DNA from 2 places in the Pseudomonas sp. LBUM1672 genome. Region 2 is predicted to be linked to the other one. Evidence: riboswitches for the same ligand, from Rfam matches in the RefSeq annotation. Region 2 holds a riboswitch; the other holds the start of a gene.
The links. A riboswitch is a leader RNA that binds a small molecule or an ion and turns the genes downstream of it on or off. The one in region 2 is predicted to bind cobalamin.

Region 1: another riboswitch for cobalamin. It lies ahead of cobO (cob(I)yrinic acid a,c-diamide adenosyltransferase); the one in region 2 lies ahead of ACA053_RS15780 (CbtB domain-containing protein).

Annotation. Positions count from the first base shown of each region.
Region 1 covers NZ_CP166781.1:1,844,027-1,858,687, reverse strand. Annotated here, with positions in the region: gene cobT (nicotinate-nucleotide--dimethylbenzimidazole phosphoribosyltransferase) at 1-225, opposite strand, end outside; gene cobU (bifunctional adenosylcobinamide kinase/adenosylcobinamide-phosphate guanylyltransferase) at 222-743, opposite strand; gene ACA053_RS08365 (cobyric acid synthase) at 890-2,341, opposite strand; gene cobD (threonine-phosphate decarboxylase CobD) at 2,338-3,330, opposite strand; gene cbiB (adenosylcobinamide-phosphate synthase CbiB) at 3,323-4,231, opposite strand; gene bluB (5,6-dimethylbenzimidazole synthase) at 4,228-4,878, opposite strand; gene ACA053_RS08345 (cobyrinic acid a,c-diamide synthase CobB) at 4,875-6,212, opposite strand; gene cobO (cob(I)yrinic acid a,c-diamide adenosyltransferase) at 6,223-6,834, opposite strand; cobalamin riboswitch at 6,916-7,148, opposite strand; gene ACA053_RS08335 (hypothetical protein) at 7,302-7,886, shown strand; gene ACA053_RS08330 (PQQ-dependent sugar dehydrogenase) at 7,954-9,267, shown strand; gene ACA053_RS08325 (class I SAM-dependent methyltransferase) at 9,400-10,053, opposite strand; gene ACA053_RS08320 (C40 family peptidase) at 10,076-10,612, opposite strand; gene ACA053_RS08315 (C40 family peptidase) at 10,833-11,474, opposite strand; gene hda (DnaA regulatory inactivator Hda) at 11,703-12,407, opposite strand; gene ACA053_RS08305 (AI-2E family transporter) at 12,638-13,711, opposite strand; gene ACA053_RS08300 (DUF2066 domain-containing protein) at 13,750-14,661, opposite strand, start outside.
Region 2 covers NZ_CP166781.1:3,475,842-3,490,502, forward strand. Annotated here, with positions in the region: gene ACA053_RS15765 (magnesium chelatase ATPase subunit I) at 1-104, opposite strand, end outside; gene cobN (cobaltochelatase subunit CobN) at 300-4,193, opposite strand; gene cobW (cobalamin biosynthesis protein CobW) at 4,197-5,258, opposite strand; cobalamin riboswitch at 5,357-5,568, opposite strand; cobalamin riboswitch at 5,838-6,065, shown strand; gene ACA053_RS15780 (CbtB domain-containing protein) at 6,185-6,376, shown strand; gene ACA053_RS15785 (CbtA family protein) at 6,388-7,092, shown strand; gene ACA053_RS15790 (cobalamin biosynthesis protein) at 7,089-7,502, shown strand; gene cobM (precorrin-4 C(11)-methyltransferase) at 7,601-8,347, shown strand; gene nfuA (Fe-S biogenesis protein NfuA) at 8,600-9,184, opposite strand; gene ACA053_RS15805 (acyltransferase family protein) at 9,242-10,276, opposite strand; gene ACA053_RS15810 (fatty acid cis/trans isomerase) at 10,460-12,745, opposite strand; gene metH (methionine synthase) at 12,901-14,661, shown strand, end outside.

The DNA of each region.
Region 1 (14,661 bases), 1.6 Mb from region 2:
GACGCCTTCCGCCACCACACCATGATCGCCGGCAAAAATGGCAATCCACAGCTGATCAAGACTCGGTTTGACCTGACCCTGCAGCCCTGCCAATTGCACCGCAACGGCTTCGAGCCGGCCGAGGGAGCCGGCGGGTTTGGTCAGTTGCTGTTGACGTGCCTGCGCCAGTTCCACGGTTTGCGAATCGACCGGCTTGCACGGGTTCAGCCACCAGGTTTGAGTCATAACGCAGTTCCTTTCAAAGTCAGGGGCAGGCCGGCGACGGTCAGGACGACACGTTGGCAGCGCTCGGCCAGGGCTTGATGCAGCCAACCGGCTTCATCGACATAGCGGCGAGTCAATTCGCCCAGCGGCACGACACCCATTCCGGTCTCGTTGCTGACAAAAATGATTTCACCCGGCAACGAGGCCAGGCAGTCCAGCAGGGCTTCGCGTTCAGCGTTGAGACGTTCGGCGTCGTCGAGCATCAGCAGATTGGTCAGCCACAGGGTCAGGCAATCCACCAGCAGGCAACGCTCGGCGCGGGCGTTTTCGCGCAGCACTCGGGCGATTTCCAGAGGCTCTTCGATCAACGCCCATTCGGCCGGGCGACGGGCACGGTGATGGGCGACGCGTTCGTTCATTTCACCGTCCAGTGGCTGGCTGGTGGCGATATAGGTGACCTGAAGCTGGCTGTCTGTCGCGAGTTTTTCAGCGAGGCGGCTTTTGCCGGAGCGGGCGCCGCCAAGGATTAGTTGCAGCATGGTTCATTCCTTAAAATCATCGGTGAGGCGACTGGCCTCATCGCGGGCAAGCCCGCTCCCACAGTTTCTGTGGTGGACACCTATTTGTGAGCAGCCTCCATCCTTGTGGGAGCGGGCTTGCCCCCGATGAGGCCGGCACAGCCACCTCAAATCCCGCAGAGCTCACGCAGCAATCGGGTATCCAAATGCTTCTCCACCAGATCCGCCAACCGCTCGATATCCCGCTCGCGCAACCCGTGGTAATCCACATCTTGCACATCCTGCAAACCCGCCCAGCGCAGCAGCGCACTGCAGGCTGCGGGTGATTCAAACAGGCCATGCAAGTAGGTACCAAAAATCTGGCCGTCAGCACTTTGCGCACCATCGCAGCGACCGTCGTCCAGCTGCACCGCAGCGTTTTCCAGCGCGGGGCCGGTGGTCACTCCGGCATGGATTTCGTAGCCGCTGACCTGCGCATCCTCCAGCGCCAGACGACCGCGCACATTGCGCAATTGCTTCTCTTCTTCGAGCCGGGTTTCAAACGCCAGCAAACCCAGACCGGTACTGGAACCGGGCGCGCCTTCGAGGCCCAGCGGATCGTGCACCTGCTCACCGAGCATTTGCAGACCGCCGCAAATCCCCAGCACTTTGCCGCCATAACGTAAATGACGACTGATGGCCGTGTCCCAGCCATTGGCCCGCAGGTACGCGAGGTCACTGCGCACGCTTTTCGAGCCGGGAAGAATGATTAGATCAGCCGGCGGGATCGCCTGGCCGGGGCCGATGAATTGCAGGTCAACTTGCGGATGCAGGCGCAGCGGATCGAAATCGGTGTGGTTACTGATGCGCGGCAGCACCGGCACCAGCATTTTGAGCACGCGCTCAGCCTTGTCGGTCTGGCGCTGATCGATGCCGTCCTCGGCTTCCAGGTGCAAATCCATCACATACGGCAGCACGCCGATTACCGGTTTGCCGGTGCGTGCTTCCAGCCAGTCGAGGCCGGGTTGCAGTAAGGCGATGTCACCGCGAAAACGGTTGATGATGAAGCCTTTGACCCGCGCCTGTTCGGTCGGCGACAGCAGTTCCAGCGTGCCCACCAGATGCGCAAAAACCCCGCCACGATTGATGTCGGCAATTAACACCACCGGGCAATCCACCGCTTCGGCAAAGCCCATGTTGGCGATGTCGCCAGCACGCAGATTGATCTCGGCCGGCGAACCCGCACCTTCGACCATCACCACCGGATACGCCGCGCTCAATCGCTCATGGGAGGCCAGCACCGCTTGCATGGCGATGGTTTTGTAGTCGTGATAGGCGACTGCGTTCATCGTCGTGACCGCGCGACCATGGATGATGACCTGGGCGCCTGTGTCGCTGTTGGGTTTGAGCAGCACCGGATTCATGTCGGTGTGCGGCTCAAGGTTGGCCGCCTGAGCCTGCACCGCCTGGGCGCGACCGATCTCGCCACCGTCGGCGGTCACGGCACTGTTGAGCGCCATGTTCTGTGGTTTGAACGGCACGACACGCACGCCCTGACGCGTGACCCAGCGACACAGCGCCGTCACCAGCGTGCTTTTACCGGCATCCGACGTGGTGCCCTGCACCATCAACGTTGTCATTGGGTTTCCTTTACGAAGGCTTGAAGCGCTTGCTCAAGACGCAGCCAATCGGCTTCATCCGCCGGCAAGCCGAAACGCACGCTGCTGTTGTGGGTGAACAGCCGCAGCAAAATGCCGCGCCGCGCCATGAACTCGTGAAGCGCTTCAGCATGCTCGGTGATCAGCCATTGAAACAACGCGCAGCCACCCTGCGGCTGCAAACCATACTGCCCAAGCAAAAGTGCCAGACGCTCGCTGGCCGCTTCGCTGCGCACGCGCTGCCTGGCGTGGCCTTCGGTGTCCAGCAAACAGGCTTGGCCCAACACCCGTGTCGGGCCACTGACCGCCCACGGGCCCACCTGCTCGGCGAGCAGTTTGAGCAGCTTGCGCTCAGCCAGCACAAAGCCCAGCCGCACACCGGCCAGACCAAAAAACTTGCCGAAAGAACGCAGCACAATCAAACCGACCTGATGGGCAAACGGTGCCAGGCTCAGCGTCGGCGTGTTGTCCATGAACGCTTCGTCCACCACCAGCCAGCCACCGCGCGAGGCCAGTCGGGCGTGCCAGTCGAGCAGGCGGCTCGGGGTCAGGCTCAGGCCCGTCGGGTTGTTCGGGTTGACCACCACCAGCACGTCGAGGCTGTCGATATAGAAGTCGACTTCCTGCTCCAGCACTTCGCGCACGATGTAGCCGTTACGCCGCCAGGCTTGCGCGTGTTCGGCGTAACACGGCGACAACACGCCGACCTTGCCGGCCCGGCGCAAACGCGGCAGCAACTGGATGGCCATTTGCGAACCGGCGACCGGCAGCACCTGGGCCGCACCGTAATAATCGCAAGCGGCCTGCTCCAGGCCGTCATCGGTTTCCGGCAAGCGCGCCCAGGCCCGCAGCGGAATCTCCGGGGCCGGGAATGGCCACGGCGCGAGGCCGCTGGACAGGTCCAGCCAATCGGCTTCGGCGATGCCGTATTCGAGCGCTGCCTTACGCAACCGGCCACCGTGCTCAAGCATAGAATTCAGCTCCCACGCAGAGAATCAGCAGCCATAACCATACCCCGCGCTGGACCAATTGCCAGCCACGGTCGATGGAGTCGGCATCCGCCGGCACGCCTTCGCCCAGTTGCGGACGCTGATGCAGTTCACCGTGATAGATCGCCGCCCCGCCCAACTCGACGCCGAGCGCCCCGGCACCGGCCGCCATCACCGGCCCGGCGTTCGGGCTGTCCCAGGTCGGGCCCTGGGTGCGCCAGCATTTCAACGCCAGTCGGGTTTTGCCCAGCAGCGCGTAGGTCAACGCCACCAGGCGCGCAGGAATGTAGTTGAGGACGTCGTCGATCTTCGCCGCCGCCCAGCCGAAACGTTCGAAGCGTTCGTTGCGATAACCCCACATTGCGTCCAGGGTGTTGCTCAAGCGATAGAGCACCACGCCGGGTGCGCCGGCCACGGCAAACCAGAACAGCGCGGCGAACACCGCGTCGCTGCCGTTCTCCAGGACTGATTCGGTGGCGGCGCGGGCCACTTCGGTCTTGTCCAGTTCGCTGGTCTGACGGCTGACCAGATAGCCCACGCGAATACGCGCTTCAATCAGATCATCGCTGCGCAAGGCCTTGGCCACCGGCTCGACGTGTTCGCCGAGGCTGCGCATGCCGAGGGCGCAATAGAGCGCGAGAATCTCGACAATCCAGCCGACATAGGGCGCCCAGGAAAACGCCGTGGCCAGCAAGGTCAGCGGCAACACTGCAATCACCCAAGCGGTGACGCCATGACTACGCCAGCCACGACCTTCACCGTTGAAACGTTGCTCGATGCGGTCGGCAAAACGGCCGAACGCCACCAGCGGATGCCAGCGTTTGGGTTCACCCAGCAGCGCGTCCAGCGCAACCGCGGCGACACTCAATAACGCCACACTCATTGACTCACTCCCCAATAATTTTCATACAGCAACTCACTGAGCGGACGCACCTGCGCCCACCCTTCGAGTACCAGCATCGGCGCCGGATAGAATTCCTTGACCGGACCGAGACAAAGAACCGCCAACGGCTTGGCCCCGGGCGGCAGACCCAGCAAGTCCGCCAGCGCTTGTGGCTCGAACAGCGACACCCAGCCCATGCCCAGACCTTCGGCGCGGGAGGCCAGCCACAGGTTCTGGATCGCGCAGGACAACGAGGCCATGTCCATTTCCGGCAAGGTGCGACGACCGAAGATATGGCGCTCGCGATCGTCCATCAGCGCGGCGACCAGCACCTCGGCGCAGTCGTTAATGCCTTCGACCTTGAGCGTCATGAATTCATCAGTGCGCTCGCCGAGGGCTTCGGCGGTACGGATGCGTTCTTCTTCCACCAGTTGCTGGATCTTGCCGCGCAGGGCCCGGTCGCTGATGCGGATGAACCGCCAGGGCTGCATCAGGCCGACGCTCGGCGCCTGGTGGGCGGCTTCGAGCAGGCGTCGCAGTAACTCGGGCTCGACCGTGCCACCGCTGAAATGACGCATGTCACGGCGTTCAGCAATTGCCCGATAAACCGCTTCGCGTTCGGCCTCGGAGAAGGCGTTGTCGCTCATGGCCTCTTCGCGGGCAAGCCCGCTCCCACAGGGTTTTGGTCAGGCGCAAATAGCGCTGCAACCGCCGATGGATTGGACGGAAAATAAAAGTGCACATAAGAGGCGGTCATCCGCCCCTCACGATAAACCGCCTCAGCCCCACGCCCGCCATTGGGGCTCAGCCCGCGGGCAATCGGCTCAAGCTCGGTGCTGGTCAGCGAATGGTGATAGGTGTGCCCGCGCAGCGAACCTTCCGGCAACTCAACCGCTTGCAACGCCAGCGCGGCCAGACGCTTTTGCATCACCGCATCACCTTTGAGCAAGCCGACCAGTTCGGCGCGAGTGCCTTCGACATCGGTCAAGGAGTCGAGCAGGTACAACATCCCGCCACACTCGGCCAGCAACGGTTTGCCGGCGGCATGATGGGCGCGGATCGCATTCAGCATCGAGGTGTTCTGTGACAGCGCCACGTGGTGCAGTTCCGGGTAACCGCCCGGTAGATAAAGGCTGTCCGCCTCTGGCAAATCAGCATCGCGGATAGGCGAGAAAAACAGCAACTCGGCGCCCATCGCCCGTAGCAAATCCAGGCTCGCGCCGTAGGTGAAAGCGAACGCTTCATCACGGGCGACGGCGATTCGCACGCCGGCCAGCAAAGGCTCGGCGACGATCATTTCAGGCGCCGCAAATTCCACGGGCGGAGGCAGCGCCACATCGCAACTGCTGGCCAGCGATTCAGCCGCCGAATCGAGGCGCAGGTCGAGATCGTTCAACTCACTGGCCTGGACCAGACCGAGATGCCGACTCGGCAATTCGATCCCGGTTTCCCGCGACAACGCGCCGTACCAGCGCAAACCTTCAGTCAGGCTGCCTTCGAGCAATTGCGCGTGGCGTAAAGTGCCCACGCGGTTGGCCAACACACCGGCAAACGGCAAGTCCGGCTGATACTTCGCCAAACCCAGCGCCAGCGCTCCAAAGGTCTGCGCCATGGCCGTGCCATCGATCACGCCGAGCACCGGCACACCGAAGTGCCGCGCCAGGTCAGCGCTGGACGGCGTACCGTCGAACAGCCCCATGACGCCTTCGATAAGGATCAGGTCGGCTTCACCGGCGGCTTCCCACAACAGTCGACGACTTTCCTGCTCGCCGACCATCCACATGTCCAGTTGATACACCGGCGCACCGCTGGCGCGCTCGAGAATCATCGGGTCGAGAAAGTCCGGCCCGCATTTGAACACGCGGACCTTGCGTCCCTGATTGCGATGCAAACGGGCCAGCGCGGCGGTGACGGTGGTCTTGCCCTGACCGGAGGCCGGCGCGGCGATCAGTACCGCCGGGCAATGACGATGGCTATTCATAAAGTGCAGCTCACAACTCGACGCCTTTTTGCGCTTTGATCCCGGCCTGGAATGCGTGCTTGATCACGCCCATTTCGGTGACCGTGTCAGCCAACTCGATCATCTCCGGCTTGGCGCCGCGACCGGTGACCACCACGTGTTGCATCGACGGACGCGCCTGCAAGTCAGTGAGCACTTGATCAAGGTCGAGGTAACCGTGCTTGAGGGCGATGTTCAATTCATCGAGCACCACCAGGCCGATCGATGGATCGCGCAGCAATTGGCGGGACACCGCCCAGGCGGCTTCGGCGGCGGCTATGTCACGCTGGCGGTCCTGGGTTTCCCAGGTGAAGCCCTCGCCCATCACATGAAAACGCACCTGATCCGGGAAGCGCCGGTAGAACAATTCTTCGCCGGTGCTGTTGCGGCCCTTGATGAACTGCACCACGCCGCACTGCATGCCGTGGCCCATGGACCGGGCGAGCATGCCAAAGGCCGAGCTGCTCTTGCCTTTGCCATTGCCGGTCAGCACCAGCAGCAGGCCGCACTCGTTCGGCGAGTTGGCGATGCGTTCGTCGATCACGGCTTTTTTGCGCTGCATGCGCGCCAGATGGCGTTCGTCACGATCAGGGGAATCAGTCATGGGGGAGCTCTCCGTTGAGGCTGGATAACGGCGGGCAGGCACAGAAACAGACGGCAAGAAGCCTGGCATCGCCCACCGTGATGCCGTTGGATGAATCAGGCCGGTCTCCGGGCTCATGAGCGGCATTCGCCGGACTGCGCGCCTTCCCATGTCGACAGTCAACACAGTGGCTCAAGGCGTAGTCTTCACTCATTTACCGTTGCGGGGGCAGCGCCGGGATCGTGACGTTTCGTCGCGTGAAGATAGTCACTCACCAGCTTCCCTGTTTCACTCTGTCGGCTTCGCCACAGAGCACCTGAAACAAGCGCGAAGGTTAGAGGGTTGGGGGTGGAGCGTCAATTGAAGACAAAGCCAGGGCGAGCGATATACTGCCGCCGGTCAATTTACTGACACCCCAACTTGCACCACACTGTCAGCAGTGATATCAAAGCGCCACAACCCAACAACACAATTACAAGGGTGAGCACATGCAAGGCATGATCATCAGCAATCCGAAGCTGGAATTCCTGCGACCGGCGCTGGAACGCTGGTTTGACTGTATCGACCGCTACAATGCGGTGCGCGGCGATAACGACACGCCTTATTGGTACGACGAAAAAGCCAACCTTGGCTTGCTCTCCGCCGCGGCCTGGATGGCGGAAATGGTCACGTTGCAACAAACGCCGACCCGTAAACAGAACGAAGAAGGCGAACGCAACAGCCGCGCCGATCTGTTTATCGCAACCACCGAAGAACGCGCCTACCTGCAGGCCACGCAACGCTGGCCGAAGGTCAATAGCCTGAACCTGACCCAGGCATTGCAGGACATCACCAGCGACGCCAAACGCATCAGCTACGCCAGCGACCTGAAACTCGGCTGCCTGTTCGTTGCGCCACAAAAGGCCCAGCAGAGCGCGACGCCGGAAGAACTCCAGGACATGGTCGACGACCTGCAAAAGGAACACAGCTGCGCCGTGGCCTGGTATTTCCCGTACGCCTATCGCAAGTTGCGCAACGAAGCCGGCAACTATCACCCTGGCATCGCCGTCCTGTTCAAGGAAGCCCGCGGCTGACCGGTTGAACCATCGCGCGTCTAAGCTTCTCTATGATTAAGTCAATGCATTCATAGGGAAGTCCAGCATGCGCAAGCCCCAGCTCGTTCTTGTCATCGCGCTCGCCGGAGGGCTCGCCGCTTGTGGTGAAACCTCCAGCCTGCAAGTCTCCGACGGCACCGGCCCGTCACCTAAGTTGCCCGAACCGAACAAGACCCTGATCCCGACGGTGAATATCGCCCCGGCGATCGGCTGGCCGGAAGGTGCGAAACCCACCGCCGCAGCCGGCACTCAGGTGGCGGCCTTTGCCGAAGGGCTCGATCACCCGCGCTGGCTCTACGTGCTGCCCAACGGCGATGTGCTGGTGGCTGAAACCAACGCGCCACCGAAACCCGATGACGGCAAAGGCATTCGCGGCTGGGTCATGGGCAAAGTCATGGGTCGCGCCGGTGCCGGCGTCCCCAGCCCGAACCGCATCACGCTGCTGCGGGACAAGGACCACGACGGCATCGCCGAAACCCGCACGGTGTTCCTGGAAAACCTCAATTCCCCTTTCGGCATGACCTTGGTTGGCAATGACCTGTACGTCGCCGACACCGATCGTTTGTTGCGTTTTCACTATGGAAATGGCGATACCGCGATCAAATCGCAGCCGATCAAGGTGGTCGATCTGCCGGGCGGCACGCTGAATCATCACTGGACCAAAAACGTCATCGCCAGCAAGGACGGGAGCAAGCTGTACGTCACGGTCGGCTCCAACAGCAACGTTGGCGAAAATGGTCTGGATCAGGAGGAAGGTCGGGCGGCGATCTGGGAAGTGGATCGCGCCACCGGCAACCACCGGATCTTCGCCTCGGGGATTCGCAATCCAAACGGCCTTGCGTGGGAACCGCAGACCGGCGCGCTGTGGACGGCAGTCAACGAGCGTGACGAGATCGGCAGCGATCTGGTGCCGGACTACATCACGTCAGTGAAGGACGGCGGATTCTACGGCTGGCCCTTCAGCTATTACGGCCAGCACGTCGACATTCGCGTCGAGCCGCAAAACCCGGACCTGGTGGCCAAGGCCATTGCCCCGGACTACGCGGTGGGCCCGCATACCGCGTCGCTGGGCCTGTCGTTTGCCGAGGGCAACACACTTCCAGCGCAGTTCAAGGAAGGCGCCTTCATCGGCCAGCACGGGTCATGGAACCGCAAACCGCACAGTGGTTATAAAGTGATTTTCGTCCCATTCAGCGCAGGCAAGCCGACCGGGCAACCGGTGGATGTGCTGACTGGTTTCCTCAATAAGGATGAGAAGGCTATGGGCCGGCCGGTGGGCGTGGTGATTGATCAGCAGGGAGGTTTGCTGGTGGCCGATGATGTCGGGAACAAGGTGTGGCGGGTTTCGACCGCTAAATAGGTCTCAACTGCCAACATCTAACCAATATGAGAGCGGGCTTGCTCGCGAAGACGGCATTACATTCAACATCAATGTCGACTGTTATGACGTCTTCGCGAGCAAGCCCGCTCCCACATTAGATCGGTTCAGCGCCTACCTTTTGCGGCACAGCGTTAAACCATCCCCCAACGGCAACAACGACAGATCCACCCGCGTGTCATCCTTCAAGGCGCGATTGAGCGCCTGGATGGCGCGGGTATCTGCACTCTCGGGACTCTGCTCAAGCACCCGCCCGCTCCACAGCGTGTTATCGAACACTGCTAGCCCGCCAACGCGCAGTAAACGCAGCGCATGCTCCAGATAGCCCGGATAGTTAGCTTTATCGGCATCGATGAAGATCAGATCGAATTGCCCCGGCTGATTCAGCTGAGCCAAGGTTGCCAGCGCAGGCGCCAGGCGCAGATCAATACGATGGGCGAGCCCCGCCTCCTGCCAGTAACGGCGTGCGATAGCGTTGTAGTCGCCGGGGATATCACAGCAGATCAGCGAGCCGTCCTCCGATAACGCTGAAGCCATGCACAAGGCGCTGTAACCGGTGAACGTGCCGACTTCCAGCAAGCGCTTCGCGCCGATGAGCTTGACCAGTAACGCGAGGAACTGCCCCTGCTCCGGCGCCACTTGCCAGCGCGCCATGGGTAGCGCCTGGGTTTCGTCGCGCAAGCGCTTGAGCAACGGCGTTTCTCTCAGGGAAACATCGAGCAGGTATTGGTACAGGGAATCGTCGAGATTGAGCGTGCGAGCGGTCATGACAACCTCTTCGGACAGAATGCTACGGGTTGCGCGCCAAGTGCTCAGGCTGCAGAACGCGCTTGGCGCTCAGATACGCTTTCTGCCAGTAAGCCTTGGACAGACTGTCGAGCTTGACCGTGCCACCAGTGGCTGGCGCATGAACGAAGCGGCCTTCACCGACGTAGATACCGGCATGGCTGACCTGGGAGCCGCCATTGGTGGCGAAGAAGATCAAGTCACCGGTTTGCAGGCCTTCCTTGCCAACGCTGGCTGCCTGCATGCTGATCATTTCGCGGGTGGTACGCGGCAGGGAAATGCCGGTGACATCACGGTAGACGTAACCGATCAGGCCGCTGCAATCGAAGCCCGAATCCGGCGTGTTGCCACCCCAACGATACGGCGTGCCCACCAGGCCAAGCGCGCGGAACAGCACGTCTTCTGCCTCGGGGGAAAAGGGTTGCGGGTTGCCGAAAACAATGGGGGCGCGAACCACCGGCGCGGGCGGCGGTGTGCGACTGGCGCAGGCGCTGAGCAGGGCTGCGAAGAGCATGATGGTGAGGCGGGCCGACATCGTCATAAGCAGAACATCCTGATCTGGCTGCGGCTTTTCCTGCCGCAAAGGCAGAAAAGAAAACCGCCTGCGCAGGACGCAGGCGGTTTGCCATCAATAATAGATCTGGATTCTAGCGGCTATACGCCAAACTTCAAGTAAGACTTTAAGTTCGCCTTACAAACTGTCCGCCTACTTCGTTGCGAAGAGGCTTTTGTCGCCACTGACGTGGCGACAGGCTGAAGATTTACTTGCGTGCCGTGACCACGGTCGGGGCCATTGCGAGTGCGCGCTTGGCTTCGATGAAGGTCTTGCTCCAGTAGCTATCGCCCAGGCTATCGACCCGGACACCACCGCTTTTGCGGCTGCTGGAGTGGATGAACTGGTTGTCGCCCAGGTAGATCCCGGCGTGACTGACACGACCGCGACGACCATTGGTGGCGAAGAACAGCAGGTCCCCCGGCTTCAGCGCGCTGCGAGCCACCAGCGGAGCGTCCACGTTGATCATTTCGCGAGTGGAGCGCGGCAGGTTCATGCCGGCTTCTTCACGAAACAGATAACCGATGAAACCGCTGCAATCGAAGCCAGCCTCGGAGGTGCCGCCGAAACGGTAACGGGTACCGATCAGGGACATGCCACGTTCGAGGATGCTGTCGGCCAGAACCGGAAGCTGGTATGACTTGCCGTCGGCGAAGTTTGCCAGCTCTTTATCGGTGGCCACGCCGTCCTGGTAAAGATCTTCCTGGAAAAGAACGGAAGTGGACTGCGCAGTAACTGAATTCTTGACCTGCTGTTGTTGCTCTTGCTGAGACACTGGAGAGTGGGCAGCGCAACCGAACAACAGGGTAACGAGTGCGAGAGGCACGAGGGGTGCGAAGCGCTTTAGCATGGGCACGACCGTGGCTGATAGTGGGTAAAGAAGCCGCGACTATGCCCGCTATCATCCTCATTTGCAAATTCAATCGAACTTTATGTGACTTCCCGGTTCCGGGTTTACATCTAAGCGCTTAAGCCCGTTCTAAACGCCTGCGCTGCCTGCAACCTGTAGGAAAGCGGATTTTCTGGCGCCTGAAATATGCCGAAAACCCCGCCAGGCTTGGGTTTGGCCAAGCTTTTTTTACCAGCCCAGCGTTTCTTTAAGGAAGGGAATCGTCAGCTTGCGCTGAGCTTGGAGGGAGGCCTGATCGAGTCGCTCGAGCAATTCGAAAAGCGCACTCATGCTGCGGGTACCGCGCGTCAAAATGAAATGCCCGACTTCATCGGTCAGGTGCAGGCCGCGACGGGAAGCACGCAACTGCAGCGCACGCAGTTTGTCTTCGTCGGAGAGTGGACGCATCTGGAAAATCAGTGCCAGGGTCAGGCGCGATTTCAGGTCAGCCAGTTTCACCGGCAGTTCGCGCGGCGAGGTCGATGCCGCAATCAGCAGACGCCGACCGCTGTCGCGCAGACGATTGAACAGATGGAACAGCGCCTCTTCCCAATCCGCCCGGCCGGCGACCGCCTGCAGATCATCAAGGCAGACCAGTTCATATTGTTCGAGGTTGTCGAGAATCGAGATGCCGCGATCCAGAAGCTCGGCCAGCGGCAGATACACCGCAGGCTCTCCCAGTTGTTCAAAGCGCAGGCAGGCCGCCTGCAACAAATGCGTACGCCCTACCCCGTCCTTGCCCCAGAGGTAAATCAGGCTTTCGGTCCAGCCGGCGTCGGCTTCGCATAGCCGCTCGACATAGCCGAGTGCAGCGGCATTGGCGCCTGGGTAGTAATTGATAAAGGTAGCGTCATCACGCAGACGCACACCTAGGGGCAGCTGAATCGGTTTCATGCTGACTGAACAGTTCCAAAGGAACCGTTAGTGGCCTCTGTGTAAAGTTTGCGAAGTTTATACCCGTGAGGCGGGTCGCACAATGCGACAGACCACAAGCAAAATCAAAGGTTTGCGTTAACGCCCTGGTTTCATGACAGTTTCTTTGGCGGCGCATGTGACAGCAGCGCGAGGGATACGGGCCTGCCTGGCATGACACCAGGCCGCCCGCCATGAGACTTCAACGACCTTTATAACTCCGGTTCGTCGACGCCACTGTAGATATCCGAATCCTTATACAAATCATGAACATGGCGCACCAACACCATGATCACCGCCGCCACCGGCAACGCCAGCAATATGCCGGTAAAGCCGAACAGTTCACCCCCCGCCAGAATGGCGAAGATCACCGCTACCGGGTGCAGGCCGATACGATCGCCCACCAGCAAAGGCGTCAACACCATGCCTTCCAGCGCCTGCCCAACCATGAATACCGCGACGATGCCGATCATGGGATACAGATCGCCACCGAACTGGAACAGGCCGGCAATCAACGCCGCGCCGATGCCGATGACAAAACCCATGTACGGCACAATGGCCGCCAGGCCTGCGATCAGACCGATCAACAACCCCAACTCCAGTCCCAACAGCATCAAGCCCGCCGCGTAGATCACGCCCAACGCCACCATCACCAGCAACTGCCCGCGCACGAATGCACCCAGCACTTCATGGCATTCACCTGCCAGGGTCACAACACGCTCTTCGCGATCACGGGGCAGCAGGCTGCGGATCTTGGCCATCATCAGGTCCCAGTCCCGCAGCAAATAGAAGACCACCACCGGAATCAGCACCAGATTCGCCAGCAAGCCAATCAATGCGAGGCCGGAGGCCGTTGCCTGACTCAGCACAACACCGACAATGTCAGTGGTTTGGCCCATGTGCTCACTGATCGCAGCCTTGAGCTTGTCGAACTTCCAGAAATTATCCGACAGTCCAAATTTCGATTGCGCCCACGGCAGTGCGGTGTGCTGCAACCAATCGAGCATCTGCGGCGTCAGTTCGTACAAGCGAAACAACTGCTTGGCGAGCATCGGCACCAACACCAACAGCAGTGTCGTGAAGATCAAGGTAAACAGCGCAAACACCGCCACCACGCCCCAGGTCCGTGACAGACCGGCCCTCTCCAGCCGATCCACCAGCGGATCGAACAGATAGGCCAGCAGCAACGCGACCAGAAAAGGCGTCAGGATCGGATGCAACAACCAGACAAACACGCAGAGCAGAACCACCCCACCCAACCAAAACCAACGCCGCGTATCGGCCATGTACCACTCCATCTGCATCTATATAAAGAAAGAAAACCTTACCAACGGAATCTCAACTGCGGCACCGGTGCCGGGGTTGGCGCAACCACAGGCGCCGAACCATCGGCCACCGGCTGAACAGGCGCTGCCGGAGCTGGCGCCTCACCGGCCGGAACCTCCTGCAACTTCGCCAGGGACAGCTGCGAGCGTAACTGCTCGGCACTGCCATTGACCCGATAGAGAATGCGATCGCCGTCGACCGTTTGCAGGCGCGCCCCAAAAGGCTCCAGCAAACGACCAAGGGCGGCGTAGCGTTCCAGGTTCATGCCCTGCACTTCCAGCAATTGTTCCCCCGAAGCCCCCGGCTTGACGACAAACCGCGGCGCCAGACGCTGGCTCACCGCCAGCATCACCGCATCGGCCACCGCGGCCTGGTCCGCCCCCTGTACGCTGCCCGCTTCCTTCTTGTCGCCCAGCCACAAATTCCACTTGGCCTGCCACTGGCCACCCTCTTCCCGGGCATGCACTGCGAGCAAGGCGTCCGCGTTGTAACGATCGGATGCACCACGTAGCGGCGCTGCATCCGCCCCTTCAAGATTCGGTGCCGTAGCGACCAGTTGCTCACTCAGGTCCGCTAGCGGCAGACGCAACGGCAGACCACGGTGTTGTGCCGCGCGACGCAACGGCGCGGCGCTGGCCTGGCCATCACCCACCAGGCTGGAACCCTCGGCGGAATCGTTCAACCACCAACTCAGGATCGAAGGTCGATTCGCCCCCCACAAAGACAACCCGGCGCGGCGCAAGGCCTGTTCGGTGCTGGCCGGGTCGAAATCGACCTTCAGTACTTCCGGCGGGCCGGCATCAAAACCGTATTGACTGATGATCTGCTGCGGGTCTTTACGCAGTGCCGCCAACCCCGGGCTTTGCGCAGCCTTCGGGTCGCCGGTCAGGCGCAGCACCAGCGTGTCCAG
Region 2 (14,661 bases):
AGCACGCCGCCGATTTTCGGGTCGATGGCGGTCAGATAGAGGGCGAGTTTCAGATCGTCGGCGCCGACCACGGCGGAGAGTGGGAAATGGGGGGTGTCGGTCATCTTCAATACTCAGTCATGGTCGGTAAAAGCGATCTCAAGAACATACTCCAAACCTGTGGCGAGGGAGCTTGCTCCCGTCTGGCTGCGAAGCAGCCGTAGATGCTGACACTAAGCAATGCCTGAAAAAATGTGCATTCAGGTTTTAGGGCTGCTGCGCAGCCCAGCGGGAGCAAGCTCCCTCGCCACAGATCCATTTCAGCTGTCTTCTTCTATGTCCAGCAACAGGTTTTCCAGTGCCTCGCGATACGCGCCCGGCTCCTGCCACATCCCCCGCTGTTGCGCCTCGAGCATGCGCTCGGTCATGTCGCGCAGCGCGTGGGGATTATGCTCGCGGACAAAATCCCGGGTCGCCGGATCGAGCAAATACGCATCCGCCAGCAACGCGTATTGATGATCGTCGATCAGTTGGGTCGTAGCGTCGAACGCGAACAGATTATCCACCGTCGCTGCCAATTCGAACGCGCCTTTATAGCCGTGACGTTTCACGCCGTCGATCCACTTCGGATTCGCCGCCCGGGAGCGGATCACCCGATTCAGCTCTTCCTTCAAAGTGCGAATCTTCGGCAAGTCTGGCTGACTGTGATCGCCATGGTAACTGGCCGCCGCTTCGCCGCTGAGGCTTTCCACGGCGGCGAGCATGCCACCCTGGAATTGGTAATAGTCGTTGGAATCGAGCAAATCATGCTCGCGGTTGTCCTGGTTTTGCAGCACAGCCTGAACCTGGCTCAGGCGCTGGGCGAATTGTTCGCGAGCGGCGGTGCCTTCATCGGACCCGCCGTAAGCGTAGCCGCCCCAATTCAGGTAAACCTCGGCCAGGTCCTCGCGGCTTTGCCACAAGCGACCGTCGATGGCGCCTTGCACACCTGCGCCATAAGCACCGGGCTTGGCGCCGAAGATGCGCCAGCCGGCCTGGCGCTTGGCCGCTTCTTCATCAAGGCCCGCCTGGATCAACGCTTCACGCTCGGCGCGTACTTTGGCGGCCAACGGGTTGAGGTCGTCCGGTTCGTCCAGCGCAGCGACCGCTTGCACGGCGGCGTCGAACAGGCGGATCAGGTTGGCGAAGGCATCGCGGAAGAACCCGGACACGCGCAAGGTCACGTCCACGCGCGGGCGGTCGAGCAGGCTCAGCGGCAGGATTTCAAAGTCGTCGACCCGTTGACTGCCAGTGGCCCAGACCGGGCGCACGCCCATCAAGGCCATGGCCTGGGCAATGTCGTCGCCGCCGGTGCGCATGGTCGCCGTGCCCCAGACGGACAGGCCGAGCTGGCGCAGGTGATCGCCGTGGTCCTGCAAATGCCGTTCGAGAATCAGGTTCGCCGACTGGAAACCGATGCGCCAGGCGGTGGTGGTTGGCAGGTTGCGCACGTCCACCGAATAGAAATTGCGCCCGGTGGGCAGCACGTCCTGACGACCGCGACTCGGCGCACCGCTGGGACCGGCCGGGACGAAACGACCGCTCAGGGCATCGAGCAGGCCGCGCATTTCTGCGGGGCCGCAGGCATCCAGACGCGGGGCGACGACTTCGCACAGGCTGTCGAGGATGGCGCTCACTTCAGACCAGGGTGCCTCCTGTGGGAGCGGGCTTTTGTGGCGAGGGGATTTATCCCCGTTGGATTGCGTAGCAGTCCCATTTTTTGGGGCCGCTTCGCAGCCCAACGGGGATAAATCCCCTCGCCACAGAAGCTTGTTCTCACGGGGTTCGGCGTCGGTATCCAGAGTATGCGCGATGAGTTGGGCGGCGAACAGTTCGAGGCGTTCGCGTGTGTCACCAGTCGTGCGCCACACTTCATCAGTAACGCTCAGAAGTTCAACGGGGCGCGGTCCGGTCCATGGCTCGGCCAACGCGCAATCCAGCGGATCAAACCCCAACTCGAACGCCTTGGCCAACGCCCGCAACAGACTCGATTGCGCCCCACGACCATCGCCACGGGGGATCCGCAACAGCGCCAACAACGTATCAATGCGCAAACGCCCGGTCGGCGACTCGCCAAAGATGTGCAAGCCATCGCGGATCTGCGACTCTTTCAAGTCGCACAGGTACGTGTCCAGCCGAGGCAACCAGATCGCCGCATCGGCGTCGCTGTTGAGCTTTTCGTCCAGTTGCAGTTCACGGTCGATGTGCGTGTCGCGCACCAGTTGCAGGATGTCGCGCTGCAACTCCCGGGCGCGGCGCGGATCGAGCAGCTGCGCTTCGTAATACTCGTCCGCCAGCAACTCAAGGTTGCGCAACGGGCCGTAGGTTTCGGCGCGGGTCAGCGGCGGCATCAGGTGGTCGATGATCACCGCCTGGGTGCGACGCTTGGCCTGGGCGCCCTCGCCCGGATCGTTGACGATGAAGGGATAGATATTCGGCAACGGCCCGAGCAGCGCATCCGGCCAGCAATTTTCGGAGAGCCCGACGCCTTTGCCCGGCAGCCATTCAAGGTTGCCGTGCTTGCCGACGTGAATCACGCCGTGGGCGCCATAGGTGTTGCGCAACCAGAAGTAGAACGCCAGGTAGCCGTGGGGCGGTACCAGATCCGGGTCGTGATACACCGCGCTCGGGTCGACCTGATATCCCCGCGCCGGCTGAATGCCGACGAAGGTCAGGCCAAAGCGCAGCCCGGCGATCATCATGCGTCCGTCGCGGCACATCGGATCGCTGTCAGGCGTGCCCCAGCGCTCCAGCACGGCTTGCTGATTGGCTTCGGGCAAGGCCTTGAACATCGTCCGATAGTCGTCCATCGCCAGGCTTTGCTGACAGGGACGCTGATCAATCGTGTCGAGGTCGTTGCTGACGCCGCCGAGCAATTGCTGGATCAACGCAGTGCCGCTGTCCGGCAACTCGGCGGGCAGCGGATAGCCTTCGGTGTGCAGCGCACGCAGGATGTTCATTGCAGCAGCCGGGGTGTCGAGGCCCACGCCGTTGCCGATGCGCCCGTCGCGGGTCGGGTAGTTGGCGAGGATCAGCGCGATGCGTTTTTCGCTGTTTGGCACCCGCGCCAGATCGATCCAGCGCCGCGCCAGTTCGGCGACGAAATCCATGCGTTCCGGTTGCGCCCGATAGCACACCACGTCCGACTGACTGCGCTCACTGCGCCACGCCAGGTCCTTGAAGCTGATCGGTCGGCTGATGATCCGTCCGTCCAGCTCCGGGAGCGCGATGTGCATCGCCAGATCACGCGGGCCGAGACCTTGTTCGCTGGCGAGCCAGCCCGGCTCGTTGTCCTGGGCGCAAATCGCCTGGATCACCGGAATGTTGCGGCGAAACGGCCGCAAATGCGGCGCTTCAGGGCTTGATTGCGCGAAGCCGGTGGTGTTGAGAATCACCGCCGCCTCGACTTCGTCCAGCAGGTCCTCGACCACCGTCAGGCAGCCGGGTTCTTTCAAACTGGCCAGCGCAATCGGCAACGGATTCAAACCCGCCGCCTGCAAACGCTGGCAGAAAACATCGATGAACGCAGTGTTTGCCGCCTGCAAATGCGAGCGATAGAACAGCACCGCCGCCACCGGTTGACCGGCCTGCCAGTCGGCTTGCCAATCGCTCAGTTCAGCGGGGCTTTTTTGTGGATGGTAAATCGCTGTGCGCGGCAGGGTTTGCGGCTCGGCCCAGGCGTAGTCGCGATCCAGCCAGCGATTGGCCAGACAGCGGAAGAAATCCAGGGCATTGGCCATGCCGCCCTGACGCAAAAACTGCCAAAGCCGGTCGCGGTCTTCGGCTATCGCGGTGCTCAGGTCACTGAGCTCCGGGTCCGGACGATCATCGCCGGGCACCAGAATCAGTTGCACACCACGTTGGGACAGCTCCACCAGACGCTCGACACCGTAACGCCAATAGGCGATGCCGCCGTGCAGCGAAATCAGGATCACCTTGGCATGGCGCAGCACTTCGTCGACATACAGGTCGACCGAGGCGTGATTCTGCACCTGCATCGGGTTGGCCAGACGCACGCTGGGGTAATCGTCGGGCAACTGCTGCGCCGCTTCGGCGAGCAACGCCAGGCTGGAATCGCCGCTGCACAGGATCACCAACTCGGCGGGGGTTTGTCCAAGGTCGGCAATGTTGTCATCCGACACGAAACCGCCGGGCTGGGTCCTGAGCAGGTGCATGGCTTAAACGCTGAGCGCGGCGCGCAATTGCGCTTCAAGCAGCGTGGCGTCCAGTTCCTGGCCGATCAGCACCAGGCGCGTGGTACGCGCTTCTTCGGCGCCCCACTGACGGTCGAAATGCTTGTCGAAACGCGTGCCCACGCCCTGGATCAGCAAGCGCATCGGCTTGTTCGGAATCGCGGCGAAACCTTTGACGCGCAGGATGCCGTGCTGGACCACCAGTTGGGTCAGCGCGTCCAGCAGCAGGCTTTCGTCGGCTTGCGGCAGTTCGATGGAGATGGAATCGAAGGCGTCGTGATCATGATCGTCTTCACCTTCATGGTGGTGATCGTGATGGCTGTGACGGCTGTCGATGTGTTCTTCGGAACCGGCACCGAGGCCGATCAACACGTCCAGTGGCACACGGCCGCTGCTGGCTTCGATGACTTTGACGGCGGGCGGCAACTCTTCGGCGACTTCCAGGCGTACACGGGCGAGGTCTTCAGGGCTGATCAGGTCGGCCTTGTTGAGGATCACCAGGTCGGCGCTGGCCAGTTGGTCGGCGAACAGCTCGTGCAGCGGCGATTCGTGGTCCAGGTTCGGGTCGAGTTTGCGCTGGGCGTCGACTTGGTCCGGGAAAGCCGCGAAGGTGCCGGCGGCAACGGCCGGGCTGTCGACCACGGTGATGACTGCGTCAACGGTGCAGGCGCTGCGGATTTCCGGCCACTGGAAGGCTTGAACCAGCGGCTTTGGCAAGGCCAGGCCCGAGGTTTCGATCAGGATGTGATCAAGGTCGCCGCGACGGGCGACGAGTTCGCGCATCACCGGGAAGAATTCTTCCTGGACGGTGCAGCACAGGCAGCCGTTGGCCAGTTCGTAGACGCGGCCGTTGGCTTCTTCTTCGGTGCAGCCAATGGAGCATTGCTTGAGGATTTCGCCGTCGATGCCCAGCTCGCCAAACTCGTTGACGATCACCGCGATGCGGCGGCCCTGCGCGTTGTCGAGCATGTGCCGCAGCAAGGTGGTTTTGCCCGAGCCGAGGAAGCCGGTAACGATGGTGACGGGGAGTTTGGCCAGTGTTTTCATCGGATGCCCTTTGGCAAGGTGGCGGGCATACGGGACGACAATCGCAGCGACGGGCGCGCGCGGAAGAGTTCGCCACCGGATCACCCCGCCCGGTTGTAGTGAGAATCTGTGTCGAGGCAGGTCTCCTGGCTGACGGTGTGCCAAATGCAGATTGGCATTCGCTGCGCCTTCCCGCGAACCCGCTGGACAGGGTTTGCAGTGGCGTGGCAGCGAACATCACCGTTCACAGTTGCGGGGGCAGCCGCGGCATCGACCGCGTTCCCTTCTTAGCTTCGACAAATGCCGAAGAACCTCGAAAGCGCAAGGCTACGCATCGTGTGGGGGCGGGTCAATGTCCGTCAGTTGATTAGCCCCTTGTGGGAGGAGGCTTACCTGTGGCGAGGGGATTTATCCCCGTTCGGCGGCGAAGCCGTCGCAAGACCTGTTTGCGGGGTATGTCTGAAGAAATGCAGGGGGCCGCTTCGCAGCCCAACGGGGATAAATCCCCTCGCCACAGATAAATCCCATCGCCACAGGAGTCCTCCTCGCCTCAGAGATGAGAACCCATGGCAATTGACGCCAAACCCCCGCCCATGCTCTCCTACACGCCTTGTTACGGGTGCCCTTCACAGGGTGAAACGGGAAACCGGTGAATCATGTGCTTTACTCAAAGCCATGTCAGTCCGGTGCTGCCCCCGCAACGGTAAGCGAGCGAAGCGTCAGATCCACTGTGCCAGCAGTTCGGCATGGGAAGGTGATGCTTGCAGGTTCCGGCGAAAGCCAGCCCCCCTCGTGAGCCCGGAGACCGGCCCGCAACACAAAGTGACCACTACGATCACTGAATAACAAACCCGCGGTGGGCGGGCGCTGTTGAGCCTCTGCGTGCCCGACTCGCAGGGGTCTTCCATGCGCTCTATTCACCCGCTGACAGACCAGAGGGAAGCGCCATGTCGATCATCAGCAGCACCGGCCACAGCACCGCCAGCACCACCACAACCCTGAGCCAACGCCTGACCGCCGCCGTGTGTGCGTCGATCCTCGGCGCGTGTCTCGTCTATTTCGCCGGTTTCTCGCACATCGAAGCGGTGCACAACGCCGCGCACGATACCCGTCACAGCTCCGCCTTCCCGTGCCATTGAGACCTGTCGACATGATCAAGCGTATTGCGCAAACCGCAGGTTTCAGCGGGCTGCTGGCCGCCCTGTTGCTGACCCTACTGCAAAGTTTCTGGGTGTCACCGCTGATTCTGCAGGCCGAAACCTACGAAAAATCCGAGCCGGCCGCGGTTGAAGTCCACGAACACGCCGCCGGTGTCGCCGCTCACACTCACGACGCCGAAGCCTGGGAGCCGGAAGACGGCTGGCAGCGCCTGCTGTCGACCACGGGTGGCAATCTGGTGGTGGCTGTCGGTTTCGCCCTGATGCTCGCCGGTCTCTACACCTTGCGTGCACCGACCAAAACCTCTCAGGGCCTGCTCTGGGGCCTGGCCGGTTACGCGACCTTCGTGCTCGCGCCGACCCTCGGCCTGCCGCCTGAACTGCCGGGCACTGCCGCGGCTGATCTGGCCCAACGGCAACTCTGGTGGATCTGTACGGCCGCTTCCACCGCCGTCGGCATTGCGTTGATTGTGTTCAGCCGCCACTGGCTGATGAAGATCCTCGGCGTGGCGATTCTCGCCGTTCCGCACGTAATCGGCGCGCCACAACCGGAAGTGCACTCGATGCTGGCTCCGGAAGCCTTGGAGACGCAGTTCAAAATCGCTTCGCAGTTGACCAACGTCGCGTTCTGGCTGGCCCTGGGCCTGATCAGCGCCTGGTTGTTCCGCCGCAAAAGCGCTGGCCAATACCACGCATGATTGATACCCGCACAGCGCCGACTTTAGTGGTCGGCCTGGGCTGCCAGCGCGGCTGCCCCGCCAGCACGCTGCGGGCGTTACTCGATCAGGCACTGCAGGCTCATAAAATCGGACTTCACCAGATCAAGGCCCTGGCCAGCATCGACCTGAAGCGTGATGAGCCTGGCCTGGTCGAACTCGCCGAACAACTCGCGTTGCCGCTGATGTATTTCAGCAGTGAGCAATTGAAAGGTTACAAACCGCAACTCAGCCACCATTCGGACATCGCGTTCGAGCGCACCGGTTGCTACGGCGTGGCGGAAAGTGCCGCCCTGGCCCTGGCCGAACACCTGGCCAAGGCACCGGCGAAACTGCTGATTTCGCGACAAAAATATGCCCAGGCCACCCTCGCATTGGCCTGCGTTGCGTAAGATCCCCGATAATCCCCGCCTCCGATCATGAGCAATCTTCATATCAGGCGTTGCCCGAGCCCTTTTTCCAACAGACTCTCTATTCAAAGGAACGGACGATGACCGTCTACTTCATTGGCGCAGGTCCCGGCGACCCGGAACTGATCACCGTCAAAGGCCAACGGCTGATTCGCAGTTGCCCGGTGATCATCTATGCCGGCTCTTTGGTGCCTGCCGCGGTGCTCGAAGGCCATTGTGCCGAACAGGTGGTCAACAGCGCCGAGTTGCACCTGGAACAGATCATCGAACTGATCAAAACCGCCCACGCCAACGGTCAGGACGTGGCGCGGGTGCATTCGGGTGATCCGAGTCTTTATGGAGCGATTGGTGAGCAGATTCGCTATCTGCGTGAACTCGGGATTGCGTTTGAAATCGTTCCCGGGGTCACGGCGACGGCGGCGTGTGCGGCGCTCTTGGGGGCGGAACTGACGCTGCCCGACGTCTCACAGAGTGTGATTCTGACCCGCTATGCCGACAAGACCGTGATGCCGGCCGGTGAAGAGCTGGGTAGCCTGGCGCAGCATGGGGCGACCATGGCGATTCATTTGGGCGTGCAGCATCTGGAAAAGATCATCGCCCAATTGCTGCCGCATTACGGCGCAGACTGCCCGATTGCGGTGATTCACCGGGCGAGCTGGCCGGATCAGGATTGGGTCGTCGGGACGATTGAGGACATTGCCGGGAAGGTTGCGGCGAAAGGGTTTCGGCGTACGGCGTTGATTCTGGTGGGCCGGGTGTTGGGGAGTGATCAGTTCAGCGAGTCGTCGCTGTATCGCGCGGGGCATGCGCATCTCTACAGGCCCTGAGCCAAGCACAACGCTGAGATAAGTGGCTCTGTGGTGAGGGGATTTAGCGAAACGTCGCACCGCCCCGTTCGGCGGCGAAGCCGTCGCTAAACCTGATTGCGAGGTGCACCCGGAAGAATGCAGGGGGCCGCTTCGCTGCCCAGCGGGGATAAATCCCCTCGCCACAGGTAAGTCCATTCACTCACAGATAATCGATCACCCATAAAAAAACGGCACTCACGGGTGCCGTTTTTTCATTTCGCAGCGAACACCTTAGTAGTAGGCGTTTTCTTTCTGCGTGTGGTCAGTCACATCGCGTACACCCTTGAGCTCGGGAATGCGCTCGAGCAAGGTGCGCTCGATGCCTTCGCGAAGGGTGACGTCTGCCTGGCCACAGCCCTGGCAACCGCCGCCGAACTTCAGCACCGCGATGCCGTCTTCGACCACATCGATCAGGCTGACCTGACCGCCGTGGCTGGCCAGCCCCGGGTTGATCTCGGTTTGCAGGTAGTAGTTGATACGCTCGTTGACCGGGCTGTCGGCGTTGACCATCGGCACTTTGGCGTTGGGCGCCTTGATCGTCAGCTGGCCGCCCATGCGGTCGGTGGCATAGTCGACAACCGCGTCGTCCAGAAAAGCTTCGCTGAACGAATCGATGTAAGCGGTGAAGCTTTTCAGCCCCAGCGCGGTGTCTTCAGGTTTCTCTTCGCCCGGCTTGCAGTAGGCAATGCAGGTTTCGGCGTACTGGGTGCCAGGCTGGGTGATAAAGACGCGGATGCCGATACCCGGGGTGTTCTGCTTGGAGAGCAGATCAGCCAGATAATCGTGGGCGGCGTCAGTGATGGTAATAGCGGTCATGGAAACTCCTCGCAGGCTTGGGCGCAGTTTACGCCAATCATCGCGCCGTACAAAGTCCTAGTATTTTTGTCGGGAAAGAGCCGGGACAGCGTTGCTTGCCGATTCGCCGTCAATCCAGCCTTTAAGCCACCGATAGCTGCTTTTTTCCACAAATTCGTAACTCGCCCAGGAGGCCACGCCGATGGTCAGCACGCAAACAGCGAACATCACGTAGGGATTTACCCCATAACGCTGTGCGACAAAACCACCAGCAGACAGCACCAGCACATGCATCAGGTACACCGAGTAAGAACAATCGCCGAGCACCTTGAACAACCGGGTGTTCTCGAAAAAGCGTTCCAGCGCCATACACGCCATCACCAACACCGCACTGGGCACGCCCCAGGCCAGGAAACGCGGCTGCGGCGCCAGGTTATAAATCGCCAGCAAGGCGCCGCCAATCCCCAGCAAGGGCAGCCAGAAACCGGGTTTGATCCAGCCGCGCCGGTAAATCATGCCGATGGCGATCCCCAGCAGAAACTCATAAACAATGTCCGAATGGTAGAACTCGCTGATCCAGCCATATCCGGTCCAGGCCTGACACACCGCAAACAACAGCGCGCCAACAATCAGCAGCCGAACCTGCAAGCGAAACAGCAATGCCCAGGCAAACAGCACGTAGAAGAGCATTTCGTAATTCAGCGTCCAGCCGACATTAAGCGTCGGATAAATCCCGTAGCCGCCGGGGTTTTCCGTGGGAATGAACAACAGCGACAGCAGGAAATGCGACCAGTCGATCGTCTGATCCGGCAATACAGGCTGTGCGAACACGACCACCAGCGCCATCAGCATCGTGTACAGCCAGTACGCCGGAACGATGCGAAACAGTCGATACAGAAGAAACCGCCCGGGCGGCAGCGATTTGCCTTCGGTGGACAGGAAGATCACCAGCCCGCTGATGACAAAGAAGATATCAACACCCACCGCGCCCTTATCGATGAACATCTGCCCCACCGGGCCACGGGCCTGGAAGTCGAAGAAAATCTGCATGAAGTGGTGGCAGACCACCGTCCAGGCTGCAACGGCGCGCAGTGCCTGTACCGAAATCAACATCGACGCCCCTCCGATCGAAAAGCCAAAATCTCCGCAGATCCTTGTGGGAGCGGGCTTGCCCGCGATAGCGGTGGATCAGTCGCCATCAATGTTGGATGTGAAGGCGCTATCGCGGGCAAGCCCGCTCCCACAGGGTTCAACGGTGCCTCCAGATTGGGACACCATGCATCCATCAAAGGTCGATCAAAGATTCTCGTACCGGTTCATGTCCAGCACGCCCTCTTCCACCGGCTCGGTTTCGTGGATATAGCGACTCAGGTCATGGAAGTAGAACCAGAACTGCGGATGGCTGCGGCGAATGCCCCAGCGCTCGACGATTTTTTCGAAACGGTGCGCGTCCTTGGCGCTTTCCATCGCATCGACGAACGCCGGCACCTGATCGGCCGGAATGTTGAACATGAAATTCGGATAGCTGCTGAGCACGCCCGGAAAAATCGTCACGGTGTCGAGCCCTGGCTGATAACGCCGCGACTCACCGAGCAGGAACGCCACATTGCTGTGGGCCCGGTTGCGCAACAGGCTGTAGACCTCACGCTTGCCGCTCGCCGTCTCGATGCGCAGCATGGTCGCCTCCGGCAACTGATCGATGACCTTCAAACCCGCCGCCGGGCGTGACGTCAGGCGACTCAAGGCCTGCTCGGCACTCTGCAATGCCGGGTCGATGTTCGGCCGCGAGCAGTAAGCGCCATCGCAGCGGTTGATTGGATCGGGCCTGGCATTGAGTTCGCCGTAACGGGTCAACAACTGCATCGCGAAGTCGCGTTTGGGATCTTTCTCATCCAGTTTCAGCGCCGTTGGCGTGTCGTTGTCGATGGCTTCGTAATCCAGCCACATCTTGAATTGGCCGCCGGCCTGATACCAATCGTTGAGGTAATCGTCCCGTGAATCGGCCGGCATCAGGCGCAGGAAATTCTGCTCTGCGCCGTTGCGGATCAGGTCGAAATACAGGCGCGTCTGCGCTTGGTGCGACACGTTGCCGAACACGTCGAAGTTGACCGCCAACTGATAATACGTGCGTTCCAACAGCGGAAAGTCGAACAGCCAGAGGGTTTGCGGCACGTCGCCGATCAGGCCTTTGTTTACCGAAGCACTGTCGAAATGCCGAAAGATGCTCAACAGCGCGTTGTCATTGCCCGCCCACAAGGTCGACCAACTCGGTGCTGGCAATTCCCCGTAATTGTCTCGACGCAGCGCTTCGTACTCGTTGCGTTTGTTGCGGTAGTCATGCCACAGGCTCAGGACGCTGCCCACATCGTCGTTCTGCCCCGGCATCGCCAGCAACGGCGTGGCCTGGCCGCGGTAGTTCGGGTCGGTGATGTAGAGGTCGTGTTCCGGCGCCTGGAACAGTGCCCAGAAGTGATCACGGATCACGTCGGTAGCAATCTGGCCACGGCAGACCGGCCCACGAATGAAGGTGCGCACAAAGTATTCGGCGTTATCGAGCATGAACTGATAACGCGCCTGCGCCGGGATCGCTTCGAAAGTGGTGAACGGATTGGCCCGGCGTTCCGGACCGTACCCCGGCAAGGCGTTGACCTGCCATTGACCGTTGTAAAACAGGCTTTTGATCCGCGCCATCTTCGCTGCGCTCAGCGGATAGGTGATGTGGGTCTTGTGCACGATTACGCCTTGCACCGGCCACAAGCGGTAATACACCTGGGTGCCCGGATCGTCGTTCGGGCGCCGGGTATTGATCAGATCGATCGGCTGGCCAGTCGGGGTTCGCGAACGGACCCACTGGAAGAAGTGTCCCGGCTCGCCGTCCTTGAAATAGAGATGAGCGAGGAACCAATGCTCGAATAACCAGCGGCCGACCAGGCTTTGTCTGGCACCCGGCGAATTGAGCAGGTTTTCCCACTGCACCACCTGCAAGGCTTCTTTCGCTGAAGGCACCAGGCCTTGCTCATCAATGGGCGCGCCGGAGGCCAGCCAGCGTTGCAGCGTCTGGTATTGCTGGTCGGTCAGGCCGGTGACCGCCAGCGGCATGCCTTCTTTCGGATGGGTGCTGGCGTAGCCGCCGAACTCCGCCGGCATGGCGCACATGTTTTCCCGGTTCAAGCCCAGGACGATGTCTTGCGGCAACTTGGCATTGGGTTGCAGCGGGGTTGTGTGGCCCAGCTCCAGCATTCGCGCCATCAAAGCAGCCTGGCTGCCTTGGGCGTCAAGGACCGAATAGAAGCCCTTCTGCTGCCAGGCGCGTTTACCGAACGCGTCATAAAACAACCGGGTCGGCGCGGCGGCCTGGCTGCGTTCGCCATCGTAGACCGGGGATTTGGTCGCGCCACGCGCCACCCCTTCACCGCTGCCCAGATTGAGCTGACAGGCGGAGTCGTAGCAGGCATGGCAGGCCACGCACTTTTCGGTGAAGATCGGTTGGATATCCTGCGTGTAGGAAATCGCCGGACCTTGCGCAACGGCACCCCAGCTTAAAAGCAGCATAAAAATGCTGGTGATGACGCGATACGACATGTCCCTGGTCCTGATCCTGAAAAAACGCCGCGATTCTACCGGGCCAGCACGCGCCCCAACATGAGCGATATTCATGCAAAACCGGGACATGCTCTAAAACCGCACAGGTTTGCTATTATCCCGGCCCTTCGTCATGGTCTTTTCGAGTAGTCCCAATGTCCGATCGCAGTGTTCGCCTTCAAGCTCTCAAGCACGCCCTCAAAGAGCGCATCCTGATTCTCGATGGCGGCATGGGCACGATGATCCAGAGCTACAAGCTCGAAGAGCAGGATTACCGGGGCAAACGCTTCGCCGACTGGCCGAGCGACGTCAAGGGCAACAACGACCTGCTGGTGCTGACCCGCCCTGACGTGATTGGCGGCATCGAGAAAGCCTACCTGGATGCCGGCGCCGACATTCTGGAAACCAACACCTTTAACGCCACCCGGATTTCCATGGCCGATTACGGCATGGAAGAGCTGGCCTACGAACTGAACGTAGAAGGTGCCCGCCTGGCGCGCAAGGTCGCCGATGCGAAAACCCTGGAGAACCCGGACAAGCCGCGCTTCGTTGCCGGCGTCCTCGGCCCGACCAGCCGCACCTGCTCGCTGTCGCCGGACGTGAACAACCCCGGCTATCGCAACGTGACCTTCGATGAACTGGTGGAAAACTACACCGAGTCCACCAAAGGCCTGATAGAAGGTGGCGCCGACCTGATCCTGATCGAAACCATTTTCGACACACTGAACGCCAAAGCGGCGATCTTCGCGGTGCAAGGGGTGTTCGAAGAGCTGGGCGTCGAACTGCCGATCATGATCTCCGGCACCATCACCGACGCCTCCGGCCGCACCCTGTCCGGCCAGACCACCGAAGCGTTCTGGAACTCGGTGGCCCACGCCAAGCCAATCTCGGTCGGCCTGAACTGCGCCCTCGGTGCCAGTGAGTTGCGTCCGTACCTGGAAGAGCTGTCGAACAAGGCCGGCACCCACGTTTCGGCGCACCCGAATGCCGGTCTGCCGAACGAATTCGGTGAGTACGACGAACTGCCGTCGGAAACCGCCAAGGTCATCGAAGAGTTCGCCCAGAGTGGCTTCCTCAACATCGTCGGCGGCTGCTGCGGCACCACGCCGGGTCACATCGAAGCCATCGCCAACGCCGTGGCCGGTTATGCGCCACGTGTTATTCCGGAAATCCCGAAGGCTTGCCGCCTCTCCGGTCTGGAACCGTTCACCATCGATCGCAGTTCGTTGTTCGTCAACGTCGGCGAGCGCACCAACATCACTGGTTCCGCCAAGTTCGCCCGGCTGATCCGTGAAGACAATTACACCGAAGCGCTGGAAGTCGCCTTGCAACAGGTTGAAGCCGGCGCCCAGATCATCGACATCAACATGGACGAGGGGATGCTCGATTCGAAGAAGGCCATGGTGACCTTCCTCAATCTGATTGCCGGTGAACCGGACATCTCCCGCGTGCCGATCATGATCGACTCCTCGAAGTGGGAAGTGATCGAAGCCGGCCTGAAATGCATCCAGGGCAAGGGCATCGTCAACTCGATCAGCATGAAAGAAGGCGTCGAGCAATTCATTCACCACGCCAAACTGTGCAAGCGCTACGGTGCCGCAGTCGTCGTGATGGCATTCGACGAGGCTGGTCAGGCCGACACCGAAGCGCGCAAGAAAGAAATCTGCAAACGCTCCTACGACATTCTGGTCAACGAAGTCGGCTTCCCGCCGGAAGACATCATCTTCGACCCGAACATCTTTGCCGTGGCCACCGGCATTGAAGAACACAACAACTACGCCGTGGACTTCATCAACGCCTGCGCCTACATCCGCGACGAGCTGCCGTACGCGCTGACCTCGGGCGGCGTTTCCAACGTGTCGTTCTCGTTCCGTGGCAACAACCCGGTGCGCGAGGCGATCCACTCGGTGTTCCTG